2 regions of the Streptomyces sp. AM25 genome follow, and region 1 is predicted to be linked to the other one. Evidence: riboswitches for the same ligand, from Rfam matches in the RefSeq annotation. Region 1 holds a riboswitch; the other holds the start of a gene.
The links. A riboswitch is a leader RNA that binds a small molecule or an ion and turns the genes downstream of it on or off. The one in region 1 is predicted to bind magnesium.

Region 1 (5,064 bases):
GTGGCCTCCGTGCCCGTGCGACGGCTGGCCTCCGTGCCCGTGGGGTGCGTGGTTCCCGTGCCCGTGCGACGGCTGGCCCCGGTGGCCGTGGTCGTGACCGTGCGGCGCGTGGCCCCGGTGCTCGTGCCGCCCCGGACGCCCGTGGCCCTGCCCGGGCGCCCACGGCGTGCAGACGGTGGCCGTGGCAGTGGCCTGCTCGGTCTCGGAGGAGCCCTGGTTGGTGAAGTTCACCGTGACCTGGATGCGGTCGCCGCTGGTCCAGCTTCCGCCGCTCGGCGCGATGTTGATGCTGTACGGCTGGGAGGTTCCGGGGCAGGTGGAGGCGTTTTCAGACTGTGAGGCCTGTCCGGAGACGTTCTTGCCGTCGGAGGCCTGGACAGCCACGGTCGGGGACGAGTTGGAGGCGGGCGCCAGCGCGCAGGTATAGGTCCCGGTCACCGTGATCGTTCCGTCGCTGTTGAGTGCGGCGGAGCTGTTGACGGTGGTGGCGGCAGGCGTCTGGGCATTGGCCGGTGCGGTGAATCCCACCAGGAGCCCGGAGGCCGCCAACGGGACTATCGCAGCCATACGCAGGGATGAACGCATGATGTTTTCCTTTCGGATGAGGTCGTGCCGGAGGTGGAACGAAGCCGGCTGGAACTCCCGCGATCCCCACAGCCAGAACAACGGTGACGACGAGGCCGTACGGCGGGAGAAGGGGCCTGTGCGCAACAGGCGTATCTCCGGGAGCATTGGGAGGCCAGCAGGTCCACGATGCTTGCGGGCCCATCACCGTTCCCACAATCGAACAACTGCATCGCACGGTTGCGTGGAATTCGTTTCGCGCCGTGTGGCATAAAGGATGCGCTCTTCGTGGGGTGCAATCCCTTGGCCGGGGCAGGAAATTGTGGTATCGGCTGGCCCTCGGCACGGCACAGGAACCTGGCTCCGATCGGCGTGCGGAAGCGCCTGAGCGCGGCTGAAACGATCCTGCCTTTCTCGTTTGCGATACACCGTCCCGGGCGGTCCGGGCACTCTCATGCCGCGACCCAATGGGCCACGCCGGGCTACGAGTCGGACTTGTGCGGCCATCGGCATCGTCCCATCACGCTGCCCACTGCTGGCCGTTGGCCGATCACAGGGAATCCACAACTTCGCTCATTTCATGGCGAGTTCTTGGGATCGCGTTCACTTGCGCGTCGGCGCAAGTGAGGTAGCGTCCGCAGTGGCTGAAATAAGGCACCTCGTTCGGTGAGGCGTCTGTGCGGATATAGGCCACTGACCCGACGACGTCGAGAGACGCCCAGGATCAGGACAGGTCTCCTCGGCTTAAGGGGTGACCCCAAGTGGCTTCCCGCCTGTCGGGTGGGGATACGCCGTGCAGTGCCGAAGCTCTTACGTGGAGGGTGCCGTCCAGGGAAGGCCGGCTTGCCCCGTGCCCCGGGGTGGTCGGCGGGTGCTGGATTGGGGGTGGTCAGGATGAGTCCTGACGGTGATAGGTGGTGTCGCTCTCGTTCCGGGCGAACTACGGTGCTCTTCTGAGCCCGCTTATCGCGTGCAACGCACGTGCACATGGCGTGAATTCGGCATTCCGATAGGCATCGGCTTATCCGTGCTCCGGTCCGGGCTGTCGTCCGCTGTGTCGTCATGCGCTTTTTGCCTGCCTTCATACGGCGGTATTTCGCCTTGTCTTCATACGGGCCTGCCCGAGTGCGCCCGTTCGCAGTTCTGGGAGGTAGTGACATGTACTACGACACCGTGCGTCCGGACCCGGGGCCGGACCCTGGAAGGGAGCAGAGTGCCGCCCCGGGCGGTACGGCTGTCCTGGACAGTGCCCACACCGGGGACATCGTCGGTGCGCTGGGTACGATCGGCCGGCATGACAGCGGGCATCGGGGTTCGTGGGGGCAACGGCTGCGGACCCTGCTGGTGATCATGGGGCCGGGGCTGATCGTGATGGTCGGCGACAACGATGCGGGCGGCGTGGCGACGTACGCCCAGGCCGGCCAGAACTACGGCATGAAGCTGATGTGGACGTTGGCCCTGCTGATTCCGGTGCTCTACGTCAATCAGGAGATGGTGGTCCGGCTCGGAGCGGTTTCCGGGGTCGGGCACGCGCGGCTGATCTTCGAGCGGTTCGGGAAGTTCTGGGGCGCGTTCAGCGTCGGTGACTTGTTCCTGGTCAACGCGCTGACGATCGTGACGGAGTTCATCGGAGTCTCACAGGCACTCGGCTACTTCGGGATACCCGGCTACGTCGCGGTGCCCATCGCAGCGGTGCTGCTGTTCGCCGCGGTGGCCGGCGGGTCTTTCCGGCGCTGGGAGAGGTTCCTGTTCCTGCTCATCGCGGTGAACGTGGTGATGTTCCCCATGGCGCTCATGGCCCACCCCAGGCTGGGAACGACCGCGCAGGGGCTGCTCCCGCAGTTCCCCGGCGGGCTCGACTCGACGCTGCTGCTGGTGATCGTCGCCATCGTCGGTACGACGGTGGCCCCGTGGCAGTTGTTCTTCCAGCAGTCCAACGTGGTCGACAAGCGGATCACCCCGCGCTGGATCCGTTACGAGCGCGCCGACCTGTGGATCGGCATCGCGGTCGTGATGGCCGGGGCGGTGGCGATCATGGCGACGTCGGCCTTCGTGTTCAGCGGCACGGACCTGGCAGGACAGTTCAGCGACGCCGCAGGTGTGGCGGACGGGCTGCGCAAGCACGGCGGATCGGCCCTGGGGGCGCTGTTCGCGATCCTGCTGCTGGACGCTTCCCTCATCGGCGCCAACGCCGTGGGACTTGCGACCACTTACTCCCTCGGGGACACCTTCAAGAGGCGGCACTCGCTGCACTGGAAGATCTCCGAGGCACCGCTGTTCTACGTCGGCTACGCGTTCCTGATCGGCATCGCCGCCACGATCACCCTCGTCTCCGATGACCACGTCCAGGGCCTGATCACCCAGGGAGTGCAGGCCCTGGCAGGCGTGCTGCTCCCTTCGGCGACCGTCTTCCTCGTCCTGCTGTGCAACGACCGTCCGGTGCTGGGCCCCTGGGTGAACAGCGTCCGGCAGAACATCGTGGCCGGCGTCATCGTCTGGTGTCTGGTGCTGCTTTCGCTGGCACTGACGGCGGCCACATTCTTCCCGAACCTGACCACGGCGCAGTTGGAGACCGGCTTCGCCGTCGGCGCGGGCCTCGGCCTCGTCGGCGGAGCCTCGGTGACGTTGCGCTCACGGCATGAATCCCGGATCGCTGCGGCAGAGGCGGCCGCACGGCTCCGCGCAGCGGCCCGGGAGGGGGCGGTTGCACCCGCGCCTCTGGACAAGGACGGTCTCAGGGCCCTGCTGGAGGCCGACCGGTTGGTCTGGCGTACGCCCGCGCTGTCCTCCCTGAAGCGGCCGAAGTTCTCACCGCTGCGCAAGGCGGGACTGATCACCCTGCGCGGCTACCTGGTGGTGGCGGTCGTGCTCGTCATTGTCAGGATCTTCCAGCTGGCCACGGGGAACTGACAGTCCCGTAGGGCGCTCGGGCTCGGCCGTGAACCACCCTCGTTGCCCTTGTGCACCGCTTGACGACGGGTGGAGGCCCCTGGCGGCTTGCCGCAGGGGCCTCGATCGGAGTTACTGCCGGGCAGCTGCTCCTGCCATCGCCGGGGCACCGAGATCCAGTGCCGTGTGCAGGGTGCGTACTGCGTCCTCGAGTTGGTCCTGGCGGCAGAGGATCCTGGCCCCGGGGCGGAGCCGGGTGACCGCCTCGATGGCGATCCCGGCTGCCGCGAGGGCGGAGCAGCATCGGTTCACCGGGGCGTGGCCGATGACGGAGATTCTGCCGAGGTGTTCCTCGTCGCTGGCTGCTGCCGGCAGGTCCGGTGCCGTCTTGTGGATGGCGGTGAGGAGTATCTGGGCTTGGTCGGTGCTGGCGACGAAGGACATCTCCCATGTGCCATCGCCTGATTGGTGCAGGCCGGCGTCGGCCTGGAGGCCGGCGCTTTCGGCGGTGCTCAGGATGCGGTCGGCGAGGAGCAGGCGGTCGGCGAGGGTGTCGGGGGCTGCGACGGTGATGCGGGATGCTCTCTGGTGGGTGATGCCGATGATCGTGCCGGCCGGTTCGCCGGGTCGGGCCGGTTCGTCGCAGAGCAGGGTGCCCTCGCTCGTGCCGTGTGAGGGGCGCACCCGCACGGGCACCCGGTGGGCCTGGGCGTAGGCGACGGAGGTGGTGGCCAGGACCTGGGCGCCGCCGGCGGCGAGTTGGCGCATGGCGTCGTAGCCGATGCGGTCGAGCAGGCGGGCTTCGGGGACGATGCGCGGGTCGGCGGTGTAGACGCCGTCGACGTCGGTGCAGATCTCGCACAGTTCGGCGTTCAGGGCTGCGGCGAGGGCGACGGCTGTGGTGTCGGAGCCGCCCCGGCCGAGGGTGGTGACCTCCAGGGTGTCGGCGGCGCGGCCCTGGAAGCCGGCCACGACCGGTACGCATCCGGCATCCAGGGTCTCGCGAATCCGGTCGGGTGTGACGTCGGTGATGTGCGCGCGGCCGTGGTCGGCGGTGGTGACGATGCCTGCCTGTGCCCCGGTGAGTGCGCGGGCGGGGACGCCCAGCGAGTGCAGGGCCATGGCGAGGAGGGAGCTGGAGATGCGCTCGCCCGCGCTGAGCAGCAGGTCGGTCTCCCGGGGCGGGAACGGGGGGACGGCGACCCGGTCGGCGAGGGTAAGGAGTTCGTCGGTGGATGCGCCCATGGCGGAGACCACGACCACGACGTCCTGGCCGTCCTTGCGGGTGGTGGCGATACGTTCGGCCACACGTCTGATGCGGTCGGGGTCCGCTACGGAACTCCCGCCGTACTTCTGGACGATGAGGGTCACGGCGTCACCTCTTCTCAGTGCTGCCGGCGGCCGTCCCGTGTCCGGCGGTGTGGTCGAGTGGCGCGCTGGACTTCTCGATGGCGTCGATGAGGATGGTGCAGGCGGTGTCCGCCACGTCTTCGGTGACGTTGAGCGGGGGCAGCATGCGCACGACGCAGTCGTCCCGGCCGCCGAGTTCGACGATGAGGCCGTTGTGCAGGGCGTGCCGCTGGACGACGGTGGCGAGGTCGGTGGCCGGGG
Region 2 (5,064 bases), on a different contig from region 1:
CCAGATGAAAGTGGACTGCACCGGCTACAGCAGCGGGACCAGCGGGAGCCCCTGGCTCGCCCACTTCGACAGCAATACCCACACCGGCCAGGTCATCGGTGTCATCGGTGGCTACCAGACCGGCGGCGACACCGATGACACCTCCTACAGCCCCTACTTCAACGACGCCATCAAGTCCCTGTACGACAAGGCTGTCAGCCAGGAGAGCTAGCGTCCGCACACCACTTGCCAGCCCCTTCCACGGCAGCGGGACCGCCAGGCCCAGCATCTCCGTCCCAGGCGCCATGAAGGAGCAGCCGCCCGGCAGTAACCCGGGCGGAGGCTCCTGAGGCGACATCTTGGCCTCGGGAGCCTCCACCCGTCGCCACACGGTGCAGCAGGGGCAACGACGGCCGTTCGCGACCGCACCTCGCGCCCGACGGAACTATCAGTTCCCGGTAGCCAGTTGGGCGATCCTGACGATGACCAGGACGACCGCCACGACCAGGTAGCCACGCAGGGTGATCAGGCCTGCCTTGCGCAGCGGTGAGAACTTCGGGCGTTGGAGGGTGGACAGGTCAGGCGTGCGCCAGAGCATCCGATCGGTCTCCATCAAGACCCGGAAGCGTTCGAGCGGCGTGGTGACGACCATCCCGCCTCGCTCCGCCGCGCGGAGCCGTGCGGCAGCTTCTGCTGCGGCGATTCGGGAGGCCTGGCGTGAGCGCAGGGCGACGAGGGTTCCGCCGACGAGGCCGAGGGCAGTCCCGGCGGCGAAGCCGGTCTCCAGTTGCGTGGTGGTCAGGCCGGGGAAGAACGTGGCCGCGGTCAGCGCCAGCGACAGCAGTACCAGGCACCAGACGATGACACCCGCGACGACGTTCTGCCGGACGCTGTTCACCCAGGGGCCCAGCACGGGGCGGTCGTTGCAGAGCAGGACCAGGAAGACGGTCGCCGAGGGGAGCAGCACCCCTGCCAGGGCCTGTACTCCCTGGGTGATCAGGCCCTGGATGTGGTCGTCGGAGACGAGGGTGATGGTGGCGGCGATGCCGATCAGGAATGCGTAGCCGATATAGAACAGCGGTGCCTCGGAGATCTTCCAGTGCAGTGAGTGCCGCCTTTTGAAGGTGTCTCCGAGGGAGTAGGTGGTGGCAAGTCCCACGGCGTTGGCGCCGATGAGGGCGGCGTCCAGCAGCACGGTCGCGAACAGGGCGCCCAGCGCCGGTCCGCCGTGCTTGCGCAGCCCGTCCGCCACCCCCGCGGCATCACTGAACTGCCCCGCCAGATCGGTGCCGTGGAACACGAAAGCCGATGTCGCCATGATCGCCACTGCTCCGGCCATGACGACGGCGATGCCGATCCACAGGTCGGCGCGCTCGTAGCGGATCCAGCGCGGGGTGATCCGTTTGTCGACCACGTTGGACTGCTGGAAGAACAGCTGCCAGGGGGCCACCGTGGTGCCGACGATGGCGACGATGACCAGCAGGAGTGTCGAGTCGAGCCCGCCCGGGAACTGCGGGATGAGCCCCTGCGCGGTCGTGCCGGCCTTGGGGTGGGCCATGAGCGCCATGGGGAACATCACCACGTTCACCGCGATGAGGAGGAAGAGGAACCTCTCCCAGCGCCGGAAGGACCCGCCGGCCACCACGGCGAACAGCAGCACCGCGGCCAGCGGCACCGCAACGTAGTTCGGTATCCCGAAGTAGCCGAGCGCCTGTGAGACTCCGATGAACTCCGTCACGATCGTCAGCGCGTTGACCAGGAACAGATCGCCGACACTGAACGAGCCCCAGAACTTCCCGAACCGCTCGAAGATCAGCCGCGCGTGCCCGACCCCGGAGACCGCACCCAGCCGGACCACCATCTCCTGGTTGACATAGAGCACCGGAATCAGCAGCACCAGCGTCCACATCAGCTTCATGCCGTAGTTCTGGCCGGCCTGGGCGTACGTCGCCACGCCGCCCGCGTCGTTGTCACCGACCATCACGATCAGCCCCGGCCCCATGATCACCAGCAGGGTCCGCAGCCGTTGCCCCCAGGAGCCCCGCCGGCCGGTGTCGTGCCGGCCGATCGTGCCCAGCGCACCGACGATGTCCCCGGTGTGGGCACTGTCCAGGACAGCCGTGTTGCCCGGGGCAGCACTCTGCTCCCTTCCAGGATCCGGCCCGGGGTCCGGACGCACGGTGCCGTAGTACATGTCACTACCTCCCAGAACTGCGAACGGGCGCACTCGGGCAGACCCGTATGAAGACGTGGCGAAATGCCGCCGTATGAAGGCAGGCGAAATGCGCGTGACGACACGGCGGACGACAGCCGGACCGGAGCACGGATAGACCGATGCCTATCGGAATGCCGAATTCACGCCATGTGCACGTGCGTTACACGCAATAAGCGGGCTCAGAAGAGCACCGTGGTGCGCCCGGAACGAGAGCGACACCACCTATCACCGTCAGGACTCACCCTGACCACCCCCAATCCAGCACCCGCCGACCACCCCGGAGCACGGGGAAGCCGGCCTTCCCTGGACGGCACCCTCCACGTAAGAGCTTCGGCACTGCACGGCGTATCCCCACCCGACGGGCGGGAAGCCACTTGGGGTCACCCCTTAAGCCGAGGAGACCTGTCCTGATCCTGGGCGTCTCTCGACGTCGTCGGGTCAGTGGCCTATATCCGCACAGACGCCTCACCGAACGAGGTGCCTTATTTCAGCCACTGCGGACGCTACCTCACTCGCGCCGACGCGCAAGTGAACGCGCTCCCAAGAACTCACCATGAAATTAGAGAAGTTGTGGATTCCCTGTGATCGGGCAACGGCTAGCCGCCTGCAGCGTGACGGGACGACGTCCATGGCCGCGCGTGTCCGACAGCGGTGGCCGAGAGAAAACACCTCAGCTCCGCTGCCCATCTCATAGCCCGGCGCAGCCCATTGAGCCGCGGCATGAGAGTGCCGCACCGCCCGGGGCGGTGCATCGGAACCGAGAAAGGCAGGATCGTTTCAGCCGCGCTCAGGCCCTTCCGCACGCCGATCGGAGCCAGATTCCTGTGCCACGCCGAGGACCGGCCCGTACCACAACTGCCTGCCCCGGCCAACGGATTGCACCCCACGAAGAGCGCATCCTTTACGCCACACGGCGCGAAACGAATTCCACGCAACCGTGCGATGCAGTTGTTCGATTGCGGGAACGGTGATGGCCCCGCAAGCATCGTGGGCCTGCCGGCATCCCGGTACTCCCGGAGATACGGCTGATGCGCACAGGCCTCTTCTCCCGCCGTACGGCCTCGTCGTCACCGTTGTTCTGGCCGTGGGGATCTCGGGAGTTCCAGCCGGCTTCGTTCCACCTCCGGCACAATCTCATCCGAGAGGAAAACATCATGCGTTCATCCCTGCGTATGGCTGCGATAGTCCCGTTGGCAGCCTCCGGGCTCCTGGTGGGATTCACCGCACCGGCCAACGCCCAGACGCCCGCCGCCACCACCGTCAACAGCTCCGCCGCACTCAACAGCGACGGAACGATCACGGTGACCGGGACCTACACCTGCGCCCTGGCGCCCGCCTCCAACTCCTCCCCGACCGTGGCCGTCCAGGCCTCCGACGGCAAGAACGTCTCCGGCCAGGCCTCACAGTCCGAAAACGCCTCCACCTGCCCCGGAACCTCCCAGCCGTACAGCATCAACATCGCGCCGACCGGCGGAAGCTGGACCAACGGCGACCGCATCCAGGTCACGGTGAACTTCACCAACCAGGGATCCTCCGAGACCGAACAGGCCACCGCCACGGCCACCGTCTGCACGCCGGGAGCGCCCGGGCAGGGCCACGGGCGCCCGGGGCGGCACGAGCACCGGGGCCACGCGCCGCACGGTCACGGCCACGGCCATCGGGGCCAGCCGTCGCACGGGCATGGGAACCACGCACCCCACGGGCACGAGGGTCACACGTCGCACGGACACCGGCGGTAGTACCCACGCCATGCCCTGGCAGGTACACCGCCTGCACCACGCATAAGTAGGGACCTCTTCACCTAAGTGTGGCCCGCCCCCACTCGATCTGAGGGCGGGCCACACCCTGCCAAAGTACCGCCGACAGCACACCCCCGGCACCCGACCGGACACGTTTCAGCCCGACGAGGGCACGGTCAACCACCCTCGCATCGGGGCAGCTTCGGAGCAGACGATCCTCGGCAGCCGCGTGGACGTCCCGAACGCCGACCGAGAAGCCCGCACCCTGCGGCGTACACCGCTGCCATCGGCGGCATGCCAGCGTGAGGCTTCGGGCCGGTGCCCGTTGTGACTGCGGCTGTTTTCGCGTGCTAACGCCGAGGAACGACGGGGTGACCCTGGAGTCTACGGACCCGGTGCCGCTGTTCTCGTCCTGGCTCAAGGTCGCGGTCGACACCTGAGAGGCAGTGGTCACGGTGGTGCCGCCCGGCACCTGGGACGACGACCTGCCCGGCTATGCCGACTGCCGCAGTGCCTTGGAGGACTTCACCGGCCCCCACACCATGTTGGGGGCTGCCCGAGCAGCGGACACGTGCCGTGGGGCGCGGCCCGCATCGAGTTCGACCGGCCGTAGCCCGCCTGCCGGTCGCCGGTCCAGGTATATGACGGGGCCCGAACCGGTTTCCCGGCACCGCACCTCGCCTGGTCCCGCACCCTCGCCGTCGCCCTACCAGCGAGGAACCCGGCATGACCGCCTCCCGTCGGGGGACCAGGAGGGGAAGGCACAAACGGGTAACCCCTCGCCCGTTCCCCGCAGTTCCACGCCGCCTCCCCACACGCACGGCCGGCGGCCCGCCGGCAGAGGACTCCCCGGCCTGACGCCGTCACCCTCTTCGGCGTGATCCTGGCACATGCCCATGCAGCGTGATACCCGAGCAGCAAAGCGGTCCGTCCGCGCTCCCCTCCTTGGGATGACACGCGGACGGACCTGAAGGGGGACGGTCACCCAGCTGCGGTGCCCCGTCCTGGTGGGACCGCCTCACCTGGCCAACGGGCGTCCACGGGGCACCACCCCCGTATGCGCAACGCCGTCATGCCGCCGGGCAGACCGGGTGAGGCGGCCCCGGTCATGAGGGCATTACTTCCAGCAGT

Region 2: it holds a riboswitch for magnesium, as region 1 does, so the genes downstream of both, ACLHRZ_RS19050 (NRAMP family divalent metal transporter) here and ACLHRZ_RS35175 (NRAMP family divalent metal transporter) in region 1, are expected to answer to the same signal.

The regions. Positions count from the first base shown of each region.
Region 1 is NZ_JBKIWN010000058.1:9,130-14,193, forward strand. It holds gene ACLHRZ_RS35170 (hypothetical protein) at 1-567, opposite strand, end outside; M-box (ykoK) riboswitch at 1,216-1,392, shown strand; gene ACLHRZ_RS35175 (NRAMP family divalent metal transporter) at 1,723-3,474, shown strand; gene ACLHRZ_RS35180 (aspartate kinase) at 3,586-4,824, opposite strand; partial or broken gene ACLHRZ_RS35185 (aminotransferase class III-fold pyridoxal phosphate-dependent enzyme) at 4,829-5,064, opposite strand, start outside.
Region 2 is NZ_JBKIWN010000013.1:167,880-172,943, forward strand. It holds gene ACLHRZ_RS19045 (trypsin-like serine peptidase) at 1-211, shown strand, start outside; gene ACLHRZ_RS19050 (NRAMP family divalent metal transporter) at 428-2,173, opposite strand; M-box (ykoK) riboswitch at 2,502-2,678, opposite strand; gene ACLHRZ_RS19055 (hypothetical protein) at 3,367-3,933, shown strand; gene ACLHRZ_RS19060 (hypothetical protein) at 5,051-5,064, opposite strand, start outside.